One region of the Nocardia halotolerans genome, then DNA from elsewhere that is predicted to be linked to it. Evidence: riboswitches for the same ligand, from Rfam matches in the RefSeq annotation. Region 1 holds a riboswitch; each other region holds the start of a gene.
The links. Region 1 has a riboswitch for S-adenosylmethionine ahead of ACFO5K_RS18095 (rhodanese-like domain-containing protein). Riboswitches for the same ligand answer to the same signal wherever they lie in the genome.

Region 1 (7,313 bases):
CGCGGGTCTTGGTCTTGAACCGCTCGGTGAACAGCTTGCGCAACTCCTCCTGGCGGTCCGGGTCGAGCTGCTGGGGCAGGCCTTCGGGGTCGATTCCGAGTCCGGCCAGCAGCTCTTGGTAGAACTGCGGCTCGATCGCGCCGACCGCCATGTACTTGCCGTCGGAGGTTTCGTAGGTGTCGTAGAACGCCATGCCGGTGTCGAGCAGGTTCTCGCCGCGCTCGTCGGACCACAGGCCGACCCCGCGCATGCCCCACACGAAGTGCGAAAGAGCCAGCGCCCCATCGACCATCGCCGCGTCGACCACCTGGCCCTTGCCGGAGTTCTGGCGCTCGAGCAGTGCCGCGAGCACGCCGAACACCAGGAACATCGAACCGCCACCGAAGTCGCCGACCATGTTCAGCGGCGGCACCGGCCGCTCACCCTTGCGTCCGATCGCGTTGAGCACGCCGGTGAGCGAGATGTAGTTGATGTCGTGGCCGGCGCGGTCGGCCATCGGGCCGTACTGGCCCCAGCCGGTCATCCGGCCGTAGACCAGGCGCGGGTTGCGCGCCAGCGCGTCGTCGGGGCCCAGGCCCATGCGTTCGGTGACGCCGGGGCGGAAGCCCTCGAGCAGCACGTCGGCCTTCTCGACCAGGTCGAGGATCTTGGCGACGTCGGCGGGGTCCTTCAGGTTGGCCTCGACGATGGTGCGGCCACGCCACTGCGGGCGTTCGATGAAACCGGGCAGCTGCTTGGGACGCTGCACCCGTACCACGTCGGCGCCGAGATCGGCCAGCAGCAACGCGGCGTGCGGCCCTGGTCCGATGCCCGCCAACTCGACGACCTTGATGCCCGCGAGAGGGCCCTGTCCGGCGGTGGTGCTCACGTGATGACCTCTGTTCGTCGTCGAACGGTATTGACACCCCGACAATAGCGCTGGGATGGCGGCACGGGTAGGGCATGGGCGAGAATTCGACTCAGCGCGACTCGGCGCGACAACGGGAGGACCCGGTAGTGAGTGTGTGGGGTGAGGTCATCGTCGGCCTCGTCATTCTGGTCGGCCTCCTCGGCATCATCGTCCCGATCCTGCCGGGCGTGCTGCTCATCTTCGCGGCCATCGCGGTCTGGGCATTCCTCACCGGCGGCGCCACCGCCTGGACGGTATTCGCCATCGCCTCGGTCGCGCTGGTGCTCACCGGCGTCGTGAAATACACCTGGCCCGGCCGGCGGATGCGGGAGGCGGGCGTGTCCAACCGGGCGCTGCTGATCGGCGCCGTCCTCGGCGTGATCGGCTTCTTCGTCATCCCGATCATCGGCCTGTTCATCGGCTTCGTCCTCGGCGTCTACCTCGCCGAACTACACCGCCTGAAAACCAACGACCTGGCCTGGCCCGCCACCGCGCACGCCCTCAAGGGCGTGGGCCTGTCCATGCTGGTCGAACTGTTCGGCGCCCTGATCGCCTCGGGGGTATGGCTGGTCGGCGCGGTGCTGGCCTGAAGATCCCGTTCCCCGACACAAGCCGCACTCGACCCGCGTAACGCGAGCGATCGTCGCCATGCCGAGCCGTGCCCTACACGGTGCGACCCGGCCACAGAGTGCCGTGAACCGCACAGTTCAGCTCAGGGCGTGGTCGAGGTCGCTCAAAAGATCTTCGAGGTCTTCGAGGCCGACCGAGAGGCGAACCACCCCGTCGGACAAGCCGATCGAGGCGCGGCCCTCGGGGCCCATCGCCCGGTGAGTGGTGGTAGCCGGGTGGGTGATCATGGTTTTGGCGTCACCGAGGTTGTTGGAGATGTCGATGATGCGCAGGCGGTTGAGCACTTCGAAGGCGCGTTTCTTGCCGTCGTCGCCGTGCAGAGCGAAGGTGACGACGGTGCCGCCGCCCGACATCTGCGCCAGTGCCAGGTCGTGCTGCGGATGTGAGGGCAGGAAGGGGTATCTCACCCAGTCGATCGCGGGGTGCGACTCCAGGAACTCGGCGACCCGCAGGGCCGATTCGGTGGATTGGCGTACCCGCAGCGGCATCGTTTCCAGGCCCTTGAGCAGGGTCCAGGCGTTGAACGGGCTCAGGGCGGGACCGGTGTGGCGCATCAGGGTTTTGACGGGGCCGTCGATGTAGTCCTTGGCGCCCAGAATGGCGCCGCCGAGTACCCGGCCCTGGCCGTCGATGTGCTTGGTGCCGGAGTACACCACCACGTCGGCGCCGAGTTCGAAGCCGCGTTGCAGCAGCGGGGTGGCGAAGACGTTGTCCAGCACCACTTTCGCGCCTGCGGCATGGGCCAGCTCGCTGACCTTGCGCACGTCGACGAGGGTCTGCATCGGGTTGGCGGGCGTTTCGAAGAACACGGCCTGGGTGGGCACCGACAGGGCCTGCTCCCACTGCTCGAGGTCGTCACCGTCGACGAAGACGGTTTCGATGCCCCAGCGCGGCAGGATCTCGTTGCATACAACGAAGCAGGAACCGAACAGGCTGCGCGCGGCGACGAGCCGGTCACCGGCCTTCAGCAGGGCGCCCAGCGCGGTGAAGACCGCCGACATGCCAGAGGCCGTGGCGAAGGCGGCTTCGGCGCCGTCGAGCAGGCGGATGCGCTCCTCGAACATGGCCACCGTCGGGTTGCCGAAACGGGAGTAGACGAAGTGTTCGGCGTCGCCGGTGAACGCGGCCTCGGCGGCCTCGGCGCTCTCGTAGACGAACCCCGAGGTCAGATACAGCGCCTCGGACGTCTCGTCGAAACCGGAACGGCGCAGACCGCCGCGCACGCCGAGGGTGGCGGGACCGACCCCCTCGGGCAGTGGCTTGTCGAAAGAACCACCGGTGATCATGCGAGTCTCCTCATGCCTGACGCCACGGCAGGCCGACGGCGCGCCAGCCGGTGCTGCCACGCTGCCCGAACGCGTCGGGGCCGCCCTCGAAACCGTCGAGCACGTTGTAGGACGGGGCGATGCCCGCCGCGGTCGCCACGCCGGCCGCGTGTGCCGAACGCTGACCGGAGCGACACAGGAACACCACGGGCGCGTCGGCGGGGCGGTCGGCGAGCGCCTGTTCGAGCTGCGTGCCGAAGGCGGGGTTGGGCGTGCCGGTGCCGTCGACCCATTCGATGAAGTGCGCCGGGCGTTCGATGGAGCTGGTGTCGGGGATACCGATCCGCTCCCATTCGCCTTCGGTGCGCACGTCGACCAGCACCGCACCCGGATGCTCGGTCAGGATCTCCCATGCCCGCTCGGGGGTGATGTCGCCGGCATAAGTCATGTCGAACCTCCTGCTGAATCCGCTCTTGCCGTGGCGGAACACCCGTCACACGGCCAGGTCGTCACCCGGAGCACCCCACCGCGGAGGAGGGTTGCCGACCAGCGAGCCGGGGCTTGGCGCTGGCACTCGTGACCTTGCGATCTGAGATTGCCCCGGCACAGGTCACCGTGTCAAACGATTCACGGGTTGCACACCAGCCATTCCCCGTCGACGCGGGTCAGGTTCCAGGTGCTCGACTCGGTCTTGCCGTCGAAGGAGACGGTGGCGTCGATTTTGCCGCGATCGCCGTTGACGGTGGGGTTGGAAAAGCCCTTCTTGTCGAGCGTCACCGCTGATTTCGGGCCGCCGAGCCGGTCGCTGAGCCCGGACTTCACCTCGTCGAAGCCCGCGCAGGCGACGCCGGGCGGCGGACGCTGCTCGGTGCGCGCGCGAGCGTCGATATAGTTGGTGACAGCGGCCGCGAGCCGATCGGCCAATGTGACATTTTTCTCAGCGGGCGCGAGCAGTCCGCCGAGCACGATGCCGATGAGCACGACGATCGCGATCGCAGCGGCCGCGACGAACGGGACGACGGACCGCTTGTCGGTCTGATCGACCACGACGGGCGCCTCGTCCGAGCCTGTTTGCTCCTCGTTCATGCTGTAATCCTGTCAGAACCCGCGCGGGCAGCCACACCGCACGCCGGGCGGCCGCAATGCCGCAGCTAGAATCGCCATGATTGCGGTCGGCTGCCGACGTCGATGGCAGCCGCCAATAGCCGGAACGGGACTTAGCCTAAGCTAAGTTGACGCCGACAAATCAGTTCTCGACCAAAGGGTGCGCGTAAAGATGACCGAACAGAGTGCAGCGACCCGCCCGCTCCGCATTGCGATCGTGGGCGCAGGACCGGCCGGTATCTACGCCGCCGACGCGTTGATGAAGTCCGACGCCGAGGTCAGCATCGACCTCTACGAACGCATGCCCGCGCCGTTCGGCCTCATCCGCTACGGCGTGGCCCCCGATCACCCGCGCATCAAGGGCATCATCACCGCCCTGCACAAGGTTCTCGACAAGGACCAGGTGCGCCTGCTCGGCAACATCGACTACGGCACCGACATCACCCTCGACGACCTGCGTCAGTTCTACGACGCGGTGATCTTCTCCACCGGCGCCAACGCCGACCGCGCCCTGCCGGTCCCCGGCATCGATCTCGACGGCTCCTACGGTGCCGCCGACTTCGTGTCCTGGTACGACGGCCACCCCGATGTGCCGCGGGTGTGGCCGCTCGAGGCCGAGAAGGTCGCCGTGCTCGGCGTCGGCAACGTCGCCTTGGACGTGGCCCGCGTGCTGGCCAAGACCGGCGACGAGCTGCTGCCCACCGAGATCCCGCCGAACGTCTACCGGGGCCTGAAGGAGAACAAGGCCGTCGAGGTGCACGTCTTCGGACGCCGCGGCCCCGCCCAGGCCAAGTTCACCCCGCTCGAGCTGCGTGAACTCGACCATTCCCCGACGATCGAGGTGATCGTCGATCCCGAGGACATCGACTACGACGAGGGTTCCGAGGCCGCGCGCCGCAACTCCAAGCAGGTCGACATGGTCGCCAACACCCTCGAGCAGTGGGCGATTCGCGACCAGGGCAACCGCCCGCACAAGCTGTTCCTGCACTTCTTCGAGTCGCCGTCGGAGATCGTCGGTGACAACGGCAAGGTCGTCGGCCTGAAGACCGAACGCACCCAGCTCGACGGCACCGGCAACGTCAAGGGCACCGGCGAGTTCCGGCAGTGGGACGTGCAGGCCGTGTACCGCGCCGTCGGCTACCTGTCGCAGAACATCAACCAGCTGCCCTTCGACGACCAGGCGGGCACCGTGCCCAACGAAGCCGGTCGCGTGATCGCCGACGAGACCGCCGAGGGCAACGCCCGCTTCATGCCCGCCACCTATGTGACCGGCTGGATCAAGCGTGGCCCGGTCGGCCTGATCGGCCACACCAAGGGCGACGCCAACGAAACCATCGCCTGCCTGCTCGACGACGCCAAGGACTTCACCCCCGCGGCGAAGCCGGAACTCGACGCCGTCACCGAGTTCCTCGAGGCCAAGGGCATCCCGTTCACCACGTGGGCCGGCTGGTACCGCCTCGACGCGCACGAGCGCGCCCTGGGCGAGCCGGAGGGCCGCGAGCGCGTGAAGGTCGTCGAGCGCGAAGACATGCTGCGCGCCTCGGAGCCGAACAAGGCGTAACAATCGCAGCGGCCTCAGAGGCGGTGCCGCGACGCGAAAACCCAGCCCCGTACGCCCCGACCTCGAGGAGGGGCCGCCGCGAAGCGGCGGTTCGTGGCCGTCCCGACGATCAGGCGCCGTTGCGTACGCGACGAAGGAGCAAGCAACGGCGCCTGATCGTCGGGACACAAGGGGCCGCGAACCTCGAGCGCGCCAGCGCTCAAACAAACACAGTAGGGCATTCTGTACAGGTGTTCGATGCGCATGTCCACATCATCGATCCGCGGTTTCCGCTGATCGAGAACGAAGGCTACCTGCCCGAGCCGTACCTCATCGAGGACTATCGAGACCGTATGTCGGGCTTCGATATTCGCGGTGGCGCCGTGGTCAGCGCGTCGTTCCAAGGTACGGATCAGTCCTATCTGAAGGCCGCGCTCGGCGCGCTCGGTACGGGGTGGGTCGGGGTGACCCGGCTGGACCTGGACGCTACCGACGACGAGATTCTCGAGCTCGATCGGGCCGGGGTGCGGGCGTTGCGCTTCAATCTCAAGCGCGCGGCCGCCGACATCACCGCGATGACCCTGCAGGCGTTGCGCGCGCACGAGCTCGCGGGCTGGCATGTGGAGCTCTACATCGACGGTCAGATGCTGGCCTCGCTGCAACCGGTGATCTCCAAGCTGCCCGCCCTGGTCATCGACCATCTCGGCATGTCCGAGGAGGGGCTGCCGTATCTGCTGGACCTGGTGGATCGCGGGGCCAAGGTGAAGGCGACCGGCTTCGGCCGGGTCGACATGGATGTGGCCGAGACGCTGCGCCGCATCCACGCCGTGAATCCGGGTGCGCTGATGTTCGGTTCGGATCTTCCCGGTACCCGCGCGGGCCGCCCGTTCGAGGACGCTGATGTGGATCTGATCCGCCACGTCGTCGGCGCCGATACGCACGCGGTGCTCGAGGACAACGCCCGCGAGTGCTACCGGCTCCCGGCCGCACAGCGCCCCGCGACCGACTTCCAGCTGCCCCGCACCGAAAACCCCACCTTGCCGATCCCCCGCTCCGACCTACCGGGCGCAGGCGACGAACACACCCGCCCCCTCCCGATCATCGAGTAGGCCCTCGAACAACACGAACTCCAAAGCCGTACCCAACGAGATAGTCGACCGCCTGGCCCGGCTTGGTCTTCCGCTGTTGCGACGGGTGGACGGCGGCTGGCTTCGGTGTCACGGACGGCGTGGCAGGGGGCTCTGTAGGTCCTCGAACATGACGGCGACTTTGACCGGTTCGGTCAGCACCAAGGCGTCGGTGTGCTTGTTCCAGCCGACATACCGTCGTCCTGACCAGTCCAGGCGCAGCTCCTCGATCATGGCGATGTGCTGCCAGTCCTTGTCGAAATGGACGATCAGGTACATCGGAATGCCCGCGCGCGCGTAGAGCTCACGTTTGATGCCGATGTCGCTGTCGATGGTGCTCTCCGACGTCACCTCGACAACGATCAGTGTTTGGTCGGCGACGTGTTGTGCATCGTAGGGACCATCGGAACAGTCCCGCAGGATCAAGTCCGGGTATCGGGCGCACAGTCGGCGTGCTGGGTCGGCGTCGTCGTTGTCTGCGAGCCGCATAGGCGTGTCGCCGTGTACTTCGCGGCACGGCCCGTTCGGGTCTATCCCGTATTCCAGTGCGGATCGGAGCCGATGCACCACGCGGTCGTGCATGGGGCTCTGTGCCGTACATTCGACCATCACACCGTCGTGGATCTCACCGAAGGCATCTGCCGGCCCATCGAGAAACTCCTCGGCGGTCACGATCCGCGGCGGGTCATGGCGCGGTGTCGACATGTCGCCAGACTACGTCAGGACTGTGCTCACGCCAGGTCCTCAGCCCAGCGCGC
Region 2 (7,313 bases), on a different contig from region 1:
TGTGCGCAGAAGCGGCCGTCGCGCAGGCCGATGGCGTGTTCGGCGGAGAGGTAGGCGGCGACCTGGCCGGGGGCGTAACCGGCGACGGTGAACGCGACGATGCCCACGCAGTCGGGGCTGTCGGACCAGATGCGGACCAGTTCGACACCGGGGATGGCGCTCAACCCGTTACGCAGCCGGTCGGCCAGAAAACTCTCGTGCGCGACGAGGTCGGCGGGATCGATGGCGCCGAGGGCGTCGCAGGCGGCGGCGATGGCGGCCGCGCCGAGCACATTCGGCGAACCGGCTTCGTGGCGTTGCGGCGCGACGGCCCATTCCACCTGTGCCACACCGACTTCGCGTACCGCGCCACCACCGGCCAGGTAGGGCGCACCGTCGTCGAGCCAGTCGCGGCGGCCGACGAGCACGCCCGAACCGAACGGCGCGTACAGCTTGTGCCCGGAGAAGGCGAGGTAGTCGATACCGGTCTCGCGCAACGAGATCCGCCGGTGCGGGGCCAGCTGGGCGGCGTCGACGAGCAGCCGCGCACCGCACAGGTGGGCGATGGTGGCCAGGCGCTCCAACGGCAGTACCTCGCCGGTGACGTTGGAAGCTCCGGTCACCGCGAGCAGCGCGGCCGGCTTGCTGCACAACTCGGCGACCAGACGCTGAACGGTCTCTTCGACAGTGTCGGCGGCCCGCACCACCCGCCTGCCGTGTGCGGTCCAGGGCAGGAAGTTGGCGTGGTGCTCGATATCGAGCACCACCGTCTCCCCCGGCACGCAGCCGGCCAGCAGGTTCAGCGAATCGGTGGTGTTGCGGGTGAACACCACCACCTGGTCGTCGTCGGCGTCGAGGAACCGCGACACCGCGCCGCGCGATGCTTCGTAGCATTCGGTGCTGATCCGGGAGGCGTACCCCGCGCCGCGATGCACGCTGGCGTAGTACGGCAGCAGGGCCGAGATCCGGTCGGTGACCTGCTTCAAAGCGGGCGCGCTCGCCGCGTGGTCGAAGTTGACGTAGCCACTGGTGCCGCCTTGCACCAGCGGGACGCGCAGGTCGGCACCGGACACGGTGGCGAGGGCGCAGGTGGGGTCGAGTACTGCAGTCATGACGAAATCCCGTCGGCTCTGGGACTCGTTCCGCAAAGGGGTGAGTCCGCGCTTGCCGCGTCCCCAACGGACGCCGGCCTGGTCGTCACCCGGAGCACCCCACCGCGGAGGAGGGTTGCCGACCAGCAAGCCGGGGCTGAACGCTGGCACTCGTGACCTGCACCGAGGTTGGCAGACGACCCGGGCGCGTGTCAACCACCCGTTTCGCGATTGCCCCTGAATTGCCCTCATCGCGTGGCGTCCCTGACCATCTGCCGACACCATGATGGCACCACCAAATGATTGAGCTTCTCTACTATTTGTTAGAGTGGCCGCCATGTCCACGAACCCGAACTCCGTGCGCGGCCTTCCGCGCTATCCGGTGTACGCGCTCGGGCGGCTCACCAAGGCCCTGCACGCCGAGATCGACCTGCCGTTGCGCGATCACTGGGTGCTCACCTTCATCGCCGAGAACGCCGACCTGACGCAGAAGAAAGTGGGCGACGCGCTCGGCATCGACCGCAGTGAAGTGGTCCGCCTGATCGACGCGCTGGAAAGCGCGGGCCTGGTCGAACGCACCCGCGACGGCAAGGACCGCCGCAAGTACCGGCTGCGGATCACCGAGGCCGGACGCAAACAGTGCAAGCGCACCGACAAGCTGATCGCGGAGGCCACCGCCCGCGTACTGGACCGCCTCGACGCAGGCGAACGCGCCACCCTGCACCGGCTCACGCTCACCGCCCTCGGCGAGCTCCCGTGACGAGCGCCGACGCCCGCGCGCGCGGATGCCGTCGGCCCCACCAACTCCCGAGTACCGTTGGCATCTGGTGACCATCCCGTTTGCCCTCCGGTAACCCGACCGTGAAACAACAGACACCGATGGGGGTCAACCGATGAGAGGTGGACTGAGCGCGATGCTCGAGCCACACACTGAGGTCCCGGCCGACCGGCCGCGCGATCCGCTGCTGCGCGCCGATCTGGCCGCCGCGCCGCGCACCCTGGTCGACATCCTGACCAGCACCGCCCTCGCCCACCCCGACGCACCGGCCATCGACGACGGCACGGTGGTGCTCACCTACCTGGAGCTGATCACCGCGATCGAGGCCAGGATGACCGAACTCACCGACGCGGGGGTGCGACCGGGCGACCGGGTGGGCGTGCGGATGCCCTCGGGCAGCGCGGCGCTGTACGTGACGATTCTGGCGGTGCTCTACTGCGGCGCCGCGTACGTGCCCGTCGACGCCGACGACCCCGAGGAACGCGCCCGCCTGGTCTTCGGGGAGGCCAGGGTGAGCGCGATGGCCACCGCCGCGGGCATCGAGTCGGCCACCACCGCCACCGGCCACATCTCCGACTGGGACACCCTGCCCAGCCCGGACGACGACGCCTGGATAATCTTCACCTCCGGTTCCACCGGCACGCCGAAAGGTGTTGCGGTGACGCACCGCAACGCCGCCGCCTTCGTCGACGCCGAGGCCCGGCTGTTCCTGCCCGGCGCCCCGATCGGCCCCGGCGACCGGGTGCTGGCCGGGCTGTCGGTGGCATTCGACGCTTCCTGCGAGGAGATGTGGCTGGCCTGGCGGCACGGCGCCTGCCTGGTGCCCGCCCCGCGTGACCTGGTGCGCACCGGCGCCGACCTGGGCCCGTGGTTGATGCGCCGCGAGATCAGCATCGTGTCCACCGTGCCGACACTGGCCGCGACCTGGCCCGCCGAGGCCCTGGACTCGGTGCGGCTGTTGATCTTCGGTGGCGAAGCGGTGCCCCCGGAGCTGGCCGAACGGCTCGCCGGTGGCGCCGAACGCGAGGTGTGGAACACCTACGGCCCCACCGAAGCGACCGTGGTGGCCTGCGCCGCGCTGCTCGACGGCACGATGCCGATCCGCATCGGCCTGCCGCTGGACGGCTGGGATCTCACCGTCGTCGACCCGCAGGGCAACCCGGTTCCGGTGGGCGAGACCGGGGAGCTCGTGATCGGTGGCGTCGGCCTGGCCCGCTACTTGGACCCGGCCAAGGACGCGGAGAAGTACGCGCCGCTGCCCTCGCTCGGCTGGGAACGCGCTTATCGCAGTGGCGATCTGGTGCGCAACGATCCCGAGGGACTGATCTTCCTCGGCCGTGCCGACGACCAGATCAAGATCGGTGGCCGCCGGATCGAACTCGGCGAGATCGACAACGCGCTGCAACATCTGCCCGGTGTCAGCGGGGCGGCGGCCGCGATCCGGACCACCAAGGCCGGCAACAAGATACTCGTCGGCTACCTCACCGGCGCCGGACCCGACTTCGATGCGAAGAAGGCCAGAGCGATACTGGCCGAACAACTTCCGGCGCCACTGGTGCCCCGCCTCGCGGTGGTCGCCGATCTGCCGACCCGCACGTCGGGCAAGGTCGACCGCGACGCCCTGCCCTGGCCGTTGCCCAGCTCCGACGACACGGCCGAGCACGGCCTGCGCGGCACCGCCGCCTGGGTGGCCGGACTGTGGGATGCCATCCTCGGCGCCGAGGTCACCGGTCTCGACACCGATTTCTTCGATGTGGGCGGCGGGTCGCTGGCGGCGGCGCAACTGGTGGGCGCGCTGCGCGAACGGTATCCGCACGTGACCGTCGCCGATCTCTACGACCATCCGCGCCTGGGCTCGCTGGTCGAGTTGCTCGACGGCAGCGCCCCGGTCGCGGCCGTGGACACCCGGGTCGTCGAGCCGACCCCGCGGCGCGCACAGCTCACCCAGGTGCTGGCCACCGTGCCGCTCACCACGCTCACCGGCCTGCAATGGGTCACCTGGTTGGCGATGGTGTCGGCCATCGCGGGCTGGTCGGGTTCACTGCCCTGGCTGCCGCGGCTGTCGTGGTGGTGGATCGCACTGGCCTTCGTACTGTTCATCTCGCCACTGGGCCGGATGACGCTGTGTGTGGCCGGCGCGCGCGTCCTGCTCGCCGGTGTCCGCCCCGGCACCTACGCCCGCGGCTCCGGAGTGCACCTGCGATTGTGGGCCGCGGTGCGGCTCTCGGAGGCCAGCGGCGCCGAGAACCTCTCCGGCGCACCGCTGATGGTGCCCTTCGCCCGCGCGCTCGGCGCGAAGATCGGCAAGGGCGTCGACCTGCACAGCCTGCCGCCGGTCACCGGCATGCTCGAGCTCGGCGACGGCGCCAGTGTGGAACCCGAGGTCGATCTGTCGGGGTACTGGGTCGACGGCGACCGCGTGCACATCGGCGGCATCACCATCGGTGACGGTGCGGTGATCGGCGCCCGTTCGATCCTGCTGCCCGGCACCAAGATCGGTAAACGAGCCGAGGTCGCGCCCGGCTCGGCGGTGTCGGGCAAGGTCAAGGGCGAACAGGAATGGGCGGGCTCACCGGCCGCGAAAACCGGTAAGGCACCGCGGCGCTGGCCCGACCACGCCCCCGAACGCGCCAGGCACTGGCTGCTGGTGTTCGGTCTGTCATCGATGGTGCTGGCCGCGATGCCGGTGTTCGGCCTGGCCGTGGGCGGCACCTTCATCGCCTGGTGCATCCGCGAGCAGACCACCATCGGCGCGGCCGCCCTGCGCGGTTTCGCCATCCTGCCGGTGGCCACTCTGCTGAGCTTGGCCGTCTACGCCGCCGCCACCGTGCTCGCGGTGCGCCTGCTCGGCATCGGCCTGCGCGAGGGCTATCACCCGGTGCGCAGCCGCACCGGCTGGCAGGTGTGGGCCACCGAACGACTGCTCGATTCGGCCCGCACATTCTTGTTCCCGCTCTACGCCAGCCTGCTCACCCCGGTCTGGTTGCGCCTGCTCGGTGCCAAGATCGGCAAGAACGTCGAGGCGTCGACGGTGCTGCTGCTACCCAAGTTCACCGTGGTCGCCGACGGCGCGTTCCTGGCCGACGACACCATGATCGGCAGTTACGAACTCGGCGGCGGTTGGCTGCGCATCGGCGAGTCGAAGGTCGGCAAACGCGCCTTCCTCGGCAACTCCGGCATGACCGCGCCGGGACGCCGAGTACCCAAGAACGGTCTGGTCGCGGTGCTCTCGGCCGCGCCGAGCAAGGCCAAGGCGGGGTCGTCGTGGCTGGGTAGTCCACCGGTGCGGTTGCGTCGCGCGGCCGAATCCAGCGACACCTCACGCACGTTCGATCCGCCGCTGCGGTTGAAGCTGGCGCGCGCCTTCGTCGAGACCTGCCGGTTGGTGCCGGTGATGGTGACCTTCGCGATCGGGCTGGGCGTGCTGTTCGTCCTCGCGCTGATCGCCGACCACGCCGGCTACCTGGTCGCCGCGCTGGTGTCCGGGCTGGTGCTGATGGTGGCGGGCGCGGTCGCGGGGGCGTGCGCGATCGCCGCGAAATGGTTGCTGGTGGGGCGGATTCGCGCGATCGAGCACCCGCTGTGGAGCTCGTTCGTGTGGCGCAACGAGGTATCGGACGCCTTCGTGGAGACTGTCGCGGCACCCTGGTTCGCCCGCGCGGCAACGGGTACTCCGGTGATGAATCTGTGGCTGCGCGGCCTCGGTGCCAAGATCGGTCGCGGGGTATGGTGCGAGTCCTATTGGCTACCGGAGGCGGACCTGGTGACACTCGGTGACGGTGCGACCGTGGAACGCGGTTGTGTGGTGCAGACCCACCTGTTCCACGACCGCATCATGGCGATGGACACGGTGACCCTGGACGCGGGCGCCACCCTCGGACCGCACTGTGTCGCCCTGCCCGCCGCCCACATCGGGGCCGGCGCCACCATCGGACCCGCCTCGCTGGTGATGCGCGGCGACGTGGTCCCGCCGTCGACGCGTTGGTGGGGCAACCCCATCTCGCCCTGGGCCGGTCCCGCCTGATGCGGAGCAAGTTCTACGAGGACCCGATCGACGACTATCTGCCGCAGAACGGCAACCGGGGCTACCGGGTGTCGCGCTACGAGCTCGAGCTCAGTTACAAACCGGCCAGCAACCGGCTCACCGGGCGGGCTGTGGTCATCGCCGTGACCACCGAGGTGCGCCTCTGGGTGACGCTGGATCTGTCCCAGTCACTGGCGGTGTCGAAGGTACTCGTCAACGGGTCGAAGGCAGCGAAATTCGTCCATCAGCACGGCAAGCTGGCAATCACCCCGCAGCAGAAGATCCCGGCGGGCGGGGTCCTCGAGATAACCGTCCAGTACTCGGGCACACCGAAACCCGTGCGCGGGCAGTGGGGTGAGGTCGGCTGGGAGGAACTCACCGAGGGTTCGCTGGTCGCCAGCCAGCCCAACGGCGCGGCCTCCTGGTTCCCGTGCGACGACCACCCCAGTGCCAAAGCGTCGTACCGGATCTCGATCACCACCGACAGCCCGTACTACGCCATGGCCAACGGCACCCTCGTTCGCAAACAGGCCAAGGCCAGCCAGACCACCTGGGTGTACGAGGCGCCCGAGCCGATGGCGACCTATCTGGCGACGGTCCAGATCGGCCACTACCGCAAGTACCGCGTCGGCTCGCCCGGCGAACCGGTGCCGATGCATGCCGTCGTTCCGGCGCGGTTGCGCGCGAACTTCGACCACGATTTCGCCCGGCAACCCGAGATGATGGCGCTGTTCGCCGAACGGTTCGGGCCCTACCCGTTCGAGCACTACAGCGTGGTGGTCACCGACGACGACCTCGACATCCCGATCGAAGCGCAGGGCATCTCCATCTTCGGCGCCAACCACTGCGACGGCAGGCGCGGCGCGGAACGGCTCGTGGCCCACGAGCTGGCCCACCAGTGGTTCGGCAACAGCCTCACCCTGAAGCACTGGCGCGACATCTGGCTGCACGAGGGTTTCGCCTGCTACGCCGAATGGATCTGGTCCGAAGCCGCGGGCGGCCCCAGCGCCGACCAGCTGGCCCGTGCCGCCCGCGCGAATCTGGCCCGCCAGCCGCAGGACATCATCGTCGGCGATCCCGGTCCCGAGGACATGTTCGACGACCGCGTCTACAAGCGGGGCGCGCTGACTCTGCACGCGCTGCGCCTGGAGCTGCGCGACCGCCTGTTCTTCGAACTCCTGCGGGAATGGACGGCGCGCTACCGGCACTCCTCGGTCACCACCGAAGAATTCGTCGACCTCGCGGGTCACTACAGCGTGGCGCCACTGCGCGGGCTGTTCGCGCTCTGGCTGGGCACCGCGGAGCTACCGCAACTACCGCCGCTGGGCGGGCAGGGTCATCAGAACACCAGATAACGCTGAGCCAGTTCCTCGACGAGCGGGTCGTCGGTCGGCACCATTTCGAGCGCCTCGAGGTCGTCGGCCACCGAGATGTGGCGGGC
Region 3 (7,313 bases), on a different contig from region 1:
GGTGAGGCCCGCCGCGTCGAACTCGGCTTTGAACTCGGCGTCGAAGACTTCTTCGAAGACGTCCTTGAACATGCCGTCGTAGGCCTTGAGGATGGTGTTCTTCGTGGAGAGGTACACCGGGTAGTTCTGCTGCAGGCCGTAGTTGAACGAGGCGCGTGCGAAGTCCTCGATCGACTTGCGGAAGTTGTACATGCCCATGACGACGCCGCCGTCTTCGGGCATCTTCACGACCTCGTGCACGATCGGCTCGCTGCCGTCTTCGGGGGTGAAGGTCAGCGTGACGGTGCCCGCCTCGTAGACCTTGAAGTCGGTGGCGCGGTACTGGTCGCCGAACGCGTGGCGGCCGATGATGATCGGCTTGGTCCAGCCGGGCACCAGGCGCGGCACGTTGGAGATGATGATCGGCGCGCGGAAGATGGTGCCACCCAGGATGTTTCGGATGGTGCCGTTGGGCGAGCGCCACATCTTCTTGAGGCCGAACTCTTTCACCCGCGCTTCGTCGGGGGTGATGGTGGCGCACTTGACGCCCACGCCGTGCTTCTTGATGGCATTGGCCGCGTCGACGGTGACCTGGTCGTCTGTCTTGTCGCGGTACTCGATGCCGAGGTCGTAGTACTCGAGGTTCACGTCGAGATAGGGATGGATCAGCTTGTCCTTGATGAACTGCCAGATGATCCGGGTCATCTCGTCGCCGTCGAGTTCTACGACGGTGCCTTCAACCTTGATCTTGGACATGGATCTTCGTGTCCTCCTCGGTGGGTGCCCTTATTGCACGGCCAGGCGAACACGCTTGTGAGCGGACCCCAGCAGTTCCAACAGACAACGTATATGCCCCGCGTTGTCTGCGGGACGTGTGGTGCAAACAAGACAAGCGTACTGCTGCCCCCGACCTCACCGCGATGCGAGGCCGAACTGTGCGAACTCTTCGAAGCTACCCCGCGCCGATTCCGGGCCGAACGTCGATCGGTGTTTCCGCCGGTGCGGCCCGACCCGCGACACGCGTGCCCGGCGCACCGGTCAGAGAGTGATCTGGGCAATAGTTCGCCGGAAATTTCCGTCGAGGTGAGATCGCCGGTTAACATGTCGGCAAGGTCATGAGTACCAGCGCCAAGCCCCGGCTCGCTGGTCGGCAACCCTCCAGCTGCGGTGGGGTGCTCCGGGTGATGACCGGGCTCTCGAAGGTCGAGAGCAAGCGCGCATTCAGGAGGCCCCCATGTGTTGTTGTCCGTCGATCCGACCCAACTGACGAGACATCCGGCGAACGACCCTGGAGTACTTTCATGACCGACTCTGCCCTGCCCGAGAACTGGTCCTTCGAGACCAAGCAGATCCACGCGGGCCAGGCCCCCGACGCGAGCACCAACGCGCGGGCGCTGCCGATCTACCAGACCACTTCCTACACCTTCAACGACACCGATCACGCCGCGGCGCTGTTCGGGCTCGCCGAGCCGGGCAACATCTACACCCGGATCATGAATCCCACCCAGGACGCGGTGGAGCAGCGGGTGGCCGCGCTCGAGGGCGGTGTCGCGGCGCTGCTGCTGGCCTCCGGACAGGCCGCCGGGACGTACGCGATCCTGAACCTGGCCGGTGCGGGCGACCACATCGTGTCCAGCCCGCACCTCTACGGCGGCACCTACAACCTCTTCCACTACTCGCTGCCCAAGCTCGGCATCGAGGTGTCCTTCGTCGACGACCCCGACGATCTCGAGCAGTGGCGGGCCGCGATCCGGCCCAACACCAAGGCGTTCTTCGGTGAGACCATCGCCAACCCGAGCAGCGCCGTGTTCGACATTCCCGGCATCGCCGGTGTCGCCCACGACAACGGCCTGCCGCTGATCGTGGACAACACCGTCGCCACCCCGTACCTGATCCAACCGCTGACCCACGGCGCCGACATCGTGGTGCACTCGGCCACGAAGTACTTGGGCGGGCACGGCACAACCGTGGCCGGGGTACTCGTCGACGGCGGCACCTTCGACTGGACGGTGCGCGACGCCGAGGGCAATGCCCGTTTCCCCGGTTTCACCGAAGCCGACCCCAGCTATCACGGTGTGGTCTTCGCCGAGCTGGGCGCGCCGGCGTTCGCGCTCAAGGCCCGCGTGCAGCTGCTGCGCGACCTGGGTGCGGCGGTGTCGCCGTTCAACGCGTTCCTGATCGCGCAGGGCATCGAGACGCTGAGCCTGCGGGTGGAACGCCACGTGCGCAATGCCGAAGTGGTCGCGAAGTTCGTCGCCGAGCAGCCGGGTGTCGAGGTCGTGCACTACGCCGGGCTCGAGTCCTCGCCGTGGTACGAGCGCGGACAGCAGCTCGCACCCAAGGGCGTGGGCGCGATCGTGTCCTTCGAACTGGCCGGCGGTGTCGATGCGGGCAAGAAGTTCGTGGACGCGCTCAGCCTGCACAGCCATGTGGCTAACATCGGTGATGTGCGTTCCCTCGTGATTCACCCCGCTTCGACCACGCACGCGCAGTTGACGCCGTCCGAGCAGCTGGCCGCCGGAGTCACTCCCGGCCTGGTCCGGCTCGCGGTGGGCATCGAGGGAATCGACGACATCCTGGCCGATCTGCGGGCCGGTTTCGCGGCGGCGACGACGTGACTGTGAGCACCGAATCGCCGATCACCCGTCCCGGCGCCGGCGCGGCTCTGCTGCCACCGCCGGACGGGCGGCTCGGCGTGGTCGCCATCGGGGATGTGACGCTGGAGAACGGCGCCGTGGTCCCCGATGTGCGGCTGGCGGTGCAGCGCTGGGGTGAGCTCTCGCCCGCCCTGGACAATGTGGTGCTCATCGAACACGCGCTCACCGGTGACTCCCATGTCATCGGTGGGGCGAGCGGTGCGCCCGGTTGGTGGGAAGGGATGGTCGGGCCCGGCGCGCCGATCGACACCGACGAGTGGTGTGTGATCGCGACCAACGTGCTGGGCGGCTGCCGGGGCAGCACCGGGCCGTCCACCCTCGCCCCCGACGGAAAGCCTTGGGGCGCACGATTTCCCGGACTGACCATCCGTGATCAGGTTGCCGCCGAAGCCCAGTTGCTCACGGTGCTCGGCATCGAGCGGCTCGGTGCCGTGGTCGGCGGTTCGATGGGCGGCATGCGGGTGCTGGAGTGGATGATCGAGCTGCCCGAGCGGGTGTCGGCCGCGCTGGTGCTGGCCGTCGGCGCGCGCGCCACCGCCGATCAGATCGGCACCCAGACCACGCAGATGGCCGTCATCACAGCCGATCCGGACTGGCAGGGCGGCAACTATCACGGCACCGGCCGCGCGCCGATGACCGGCATGGGCCTGGCCCGGCGCATCGCCCACCTGACCTACCGCACCGAGGGCGAACTCGACCACCGCTTCGCCAATCAAGCCCAGGGCGATGAGGATCCGTGGCTCGGCGGTCGCTACGCGGTGCAGAGCTACCTGGAGCATCAGGCCGACAAGCTCGGCCAGCGGTTCGATCCGGCCACCTATGTGCTGCTCAGCGAGGCCATGAACCGCCACGACGTGGGTCGCGGGCGTGGTGGGATCGCCGCCGCGCTGGCTTCCACGTCGGTGCCGTGTGTGGTCGGCGGCGTCGACTCGGATCGCCTGTATCCCCTGTACACCCAGGCCGAACTGGCCGAGGGGCTACCTGGTTGCGTGGGTCTCGAGATCCTGCACTCGCGCGACGGGCACGACGGCTTCCTCACCGAGGCGGCCGCGGTGTCGAAGTTGCTCACCGAGACGATGCGGCTGGCGCGGGAGAACCGCTGAGTTCGCTCAGCTGACGTCGAGGGTCAGGGCCAGGAACATGATGGCGCTGCCCACCGCGGCGAGCGCGGCCACGTCGAAGGGCTTGCCGCGCACCGCGAGCAACCCCACCTGCACCGTCGGCAGGCACAGCCGGAAAGCGGCGGCCACCAGGGCGGCGCTGCCGAAGATGAGCGCACCGCGGCGCCACCGGTCCCATGCCACGAACGCGATCGCGATCACGATCAACGCGCTCACCACGGTCATCGGCAGATGACTGCGCAGGTACTGCTGACCCGCACTCAACCGCGCCACGCGATGCTTGCCGGTTGTCTCCGCCTCGTTCACGGTCCCGATTGTTCCAGACGCCGCACCCGGGCACCGGTGAGGCGGCCGGCACGCGGGGCCGCATCACATGAGAGAGTGGTCCGCTGTGCTGCACCTGATCTTTCACGAACCCGTGATTCCGCCCAATACCGGCAATGCGATCCGTTTGGCCGCGGGGACCGGGTGCGCGCTGCATCTGATCGAACCGCTCGGTTTCGACCTGTCGGAGTCGAAGCTGCGCCGCGCCGGACTCGACTACCACGACCTCGCGGTGGTGACCGTGCACCCGGATCTGACCAGCGCCTGGGCCGCGATCGACCCCGGGCGGGTCTTCGCGTTCACGACGCAGGCCACCACCCGTTTCACCGAGGTGGCCTACCGCGACAACGATGCCCTGCTGTTCGGCACCGAACCGACCGGGCTGCCCGCGCAAGTGCTGGCCGACCCGCGGATCACCGACCAGGTGCGCATCCCGATGCTGCCGGGGCGCCGCTCGATGAACCTGTCGAACGCGGCCGCGGTGTCGGTGTACGAGGCGTGGCGACAGCTGGGGTTCCCCGGCGCGGTATAGGCGGCGCGAGCCGGCCGTGGCGACGGCAGCTCAGTCGATGTCGAACCGCTTGAACCGTGCGGTGGCGCCCGCGGTGAGGCGGACAGCGGACTTGGCGACGCCGAAGTGCTCGGCCAGCAGTTCGATCGCGGCCTTGTTGGCCTTGCCCTCGACGGCGGGGGCCCGGACGTAGACGGTGAGGGTGCCGTCGGCGGCGGTTTCGACCAGCGGGCCCTTACGGCTGTTCGGTTTTATCGTCGCCCGCACTGTGGGCACCGGAGGTTCCTTCCTCGCTCGCCTCGGTGGTGGGGGCGATCACCGGGGACGGGGCTGCCGGGGTACGGGCCCGGGTACGGCGGCGCAGCAGTCGGACCACCACCGCTAGCACCGCGCCGAGCACGGCGGCGAACCCGAGCCACGGCACCAGTTTGCCCGTGAAGACCACGGCATCGTGGAGCCAGTCGACGAGTGAATGCCAGCCCGCCACGACACCGTCCCAGAAGGAATCGGCGGCACCGGGGGCTTCCTCGTCCTCGGCGGTGAGAGTGATGGTCAGAGTCGACAACGCCACCTGATCATCGAGGGCACGTTTCTGCGCGGTGAGGCTGTCGAGCTCACCCTGCCTGCTCGACAACGCCTCCTCGGCGGCGATCAGATCGGCGGTGTTGTCCGCCTCGACGATGAGCGCGCGCAACCGGTCGACGGAGGACTGCAGGGCCCGGATGCGGGCGTCGAGGTCTTGCCACTGCATGGTGACGTCGTCGCGGTTGGTGCTCACCCGGGTGAGGGTGCCCACGCCGTCCAGCCCGGAGATGAAGGCCTCGGTCTTGTCAGCGGGCACCCGTACGCTCAGTACCGCGCGCGGGGCCCGCTTGTCGGTGCCGGGCTGTTCGGTGCGGCTGTCGACGCGCCCGGACAGGGCTTGTACCTGGTCGGTGACGGACTCGGCGGCGGCGATCGGATCGTCGGCGGTGATGTCGACCGAACCGGTGACCACCTCCTTGCGGTTCTGATCCGGTGCCGGACTCTCTTTCGCGGGCGCACCCTCCCGGAACCCGGGCACCACGGCCGCCGACGGCGCGTCGAGGGTGGACCGGCCGCCCTGTTCCTGGGTCTCGTCGTTGTCGTCGCCACACCCCGCCAGGAACAGGAGCCCGAGCAACGCGATCATCACCACGGCAAGCTTGCGCATGGTCGCAGCGTAGTGCGTGGGCGGGCAGGTGCGCGGCGATCGTGTGAGTGGAGTCGGACTCAGGGCTCGCGGGGCCGGGCCGGTGCGGCGGACACGTGTCAGCGGAAGTCGCGGGAGCGGGCGACGATGCGCAGGTCCAGGTTCTCGAGGTGGTCGGCGACGAGACTCGCCACGCCCTCGGCGTTCTGGATGCGGCCACGGATGAGCAGGGCGGTGGCGCTCTGGGCCAGGCGGCGGTACCGGGTCCACAGGCCGACCGAGCAGACGACATTGATCATGCCGGTCTCGTCTTCGAGGTTGAGGAAGGTGACGCCCGCGGCAGTGGCGGGGCGTTGACGGTGGGTCACCGCGCCCGCGACCAGGATGCGGGCGCCGTCCTCGACGAGCAGCAGATCGGCGGCGGGGACCACCCCGAGCGAGTTCAGGTGGGCGCGCAGGAATTCGGTGGGGTAGCTGTCGGGCGAGATACCGGTGGCCCACACGTCGGCCGCGGCGAGTTCGAGGGCGCTCATGCCCGGTAGCGCGGGCGCGGCGGTGGCCGGGCCGGTGCCGGGCAGCAGATTCGCGCGCTCCTGCGCCGCGGCCCCCGCCGCCCACAACGCCGCCCGCCTGAGGCTGCTGGTATCGCCTGGGTCCGGCGTGACAGCACCGCCGCGCGCTTCCTGCGCGGTCGACTGGGCACGCACTTCCAGCGTGCCCGACCCGCCGCGCACCTCCGGCGTCTTCGGCCCGCTTCGCGCGTCATAGTCCGTCGTGCTGTCGTGCGCAGTATGGGAGTACTCGCCGTGCGCGACTTGCGAGGTGCCGAGGACGCGCGGTTCAGGGTGTTCCTCGGTGGTGTCTGCCCGGTCGGTTCGGCCTCCGGTGGCGGGTGGTGAGGCGATCAGCGAGTTCAGTGCTCCGGCGGTGGCCAGGGATTCGGTTTGAGGGACGGTGAGTTCCAGGCGGCCGGTGAGGTCGAGGATCGAGGTGAAGGGGCCGTGGGTAGCGCGGTCGGCGACGATGCGGTCGGCCAGGTCGGTGCCGATGGCGCGCACCCCGGCCAGCCCGAGGCGGACCTCGGTGCCCGCGTTCGCCAAGGTGGGTTCGGCGCGGCTGGCGTTGATGTCGGGTCCGTGCACGCGCACCCCGTGGCGGCGGGCGTCGGCGACCAGCGACTGCGGTGAGTAGAAACCCATCGGCTGAGCGCGCAGCAATCCGGCGCAGAACGCGGCCGGATGATGCAGTTTGAACCACGACGAATAGAACACGATCGCGGCGAAGCTCTGCGAATGGCTCTCCGGGAAACCGAAATTGGCGAACGCGTAGAGCTTCTCGTAGATGCGGTCGGCGACGTCGTCGGTGATGCCGTGCAGCTCACGCATCCCCTGATAGAGCCGGGCTTTGAGCCGCCGCATCTTCTCGGGCGAGCGTTTGGACCCCATCGCGCGGCGCAACTGATCGGCCTCGGCGGGGCTGAACCCGGCGACATCGACGGCGATCTGCATCAGCTGCTCCTGGAACAGGGGCACACCGTAGGTGCGGGCGAG

Region 2: it holds a riboswitch for S-adenosylmethionine, as region 1 does, so the genes downstream of both, ACFO5K_RS02790 (aminotransferase class V-fold PLP-dependent enzyme) here and ACFO5K_RS18095 (rhodanese-like domain-containing protein) in region 1, are expected to answer to the same signal.
Region 3: it holds a riboswitch for S-adenosylmethionine, as region 1 does, so the genes downstream of both, ACFO5K_RS10035 (bifunctional o-acetylhomoserine/o-acetylserine sulfhydrylase) here and ACFO5K_RS18095 (rhodanese-like domain-containing protein) in region 1, are expected to answer to the same signal.

The regions. Positions count from the first base shown of each region.
Region 1 is NZ_JBHSDL010000014.1:1,640,348-1,647,660, reverse strand. Features, by position in the region: gene ACFO5K_RS18110 (CaiB/BaiF CoA transferase family protein) at 1-868, opposite strand, end outside; gene ACFO5K_RS18105 (DUF456 domain-containing protein) at 997-1,479, shown strand; gene ACFO5K_RS18100 (O-succinylhomoserine sulfhydrylase) at 1,597-2,805, opposite strand; gene ACFO5K_RS18095 (rhodanese-like domain-containing protein) at 2,816-3,232, opposite strand; SAM riboswitch class IV at 3,249-3,366, opposite strand; gene ACFO5K_RS18090 (Rv0361 family membrane protein) at 3,412-3,870, opposite strand; gene ACFO5K_RS18085 (FAD-dependent oxidoreductase) at 4,061-5,449, shown strand; gene ACFO5K_RS18080 (amidohydrolase family protein) at 5,680-6,537, shown strand; gene ACFO5K_RS18075 (Uma2 family endonuclease) at 6,646-7,260, opposite strand; gene fgd (glucose-6-phosphate dehydrogenase (coenzyme-F420)) at 7,300-7,313, opposite strand, start outside.
Region 2 is NZ_JBHSDL010000003.1:36,472-43,784, reverse strand. Features, by position in the region: gene ACFO5K_RS02790 (aminotransferase class V-fold PLP-dependent enzyme) at 1-1,091, opposite strand, end outside; SAM riboswitch class IV at 1,135-1,249, opposite strand; gene ACFO5K_RS02785 (MarR family winged helix-turn-helix transcriptional regulator) at 1,408-1,830, shown strand; gene ACFO5K_RS02780 (Pls/PosA family non-ribosomal peptide synthetase) at 1,985-5,872, shown strand; gene ACFO5K_RS02775 (M1 family metallopeptidase) at 5,872-7,227, shown strand; gene ACFO5K_RS02770 (hypothetical protein) at 7,212-7,313, opposite strand, start outside.
Region 3 is NZ_JBHSDL010000012.1:12,706-20,018, forward strand. Features, by position in the region: gene ACFO5K_RS10030 (NADP-dependent isocitrate dehydrogenase) at 1-735, opposite strand, end outside; SAM riboswitch class IV at 1,091-1,201, shown strand; gene ACFO5K_RS10035 (bifunctional o-acetylhomoserine/o-acetylserine sulfhydrylase) at 1,281-2,597, shown strand; gene metX (homoserine O-acetyltransferase MetX) at 2,594-3,739, shown strand; gene ACFO5K_RS10045 (DUF3017 domain-containing protein) at 3,746-4,063, opposite strand; gene ACFO5K_RS10050 (tRNA (cytidine(34)-2'-O)-methyltransferase) at 4,131-4,613, shown strand; gene ACFO5K_RS10055 (DUF167 domain-containing protein) at 4,644-4,868, opposite strand; gene ACFO5K_RS10060 (DUF4349 domain-containing protein) at 4,828-5,784, opposite strand; partial or broken gene ACFO5K_RS10065 (OB-fold nucleic acid binding domain-containing protein) at 5,883-6,395, opposite strand; partial or broken gene ACFO5K_RS10070 (error-prone DNA polymerase) at 6,675-7,313, opposite strand, start outside.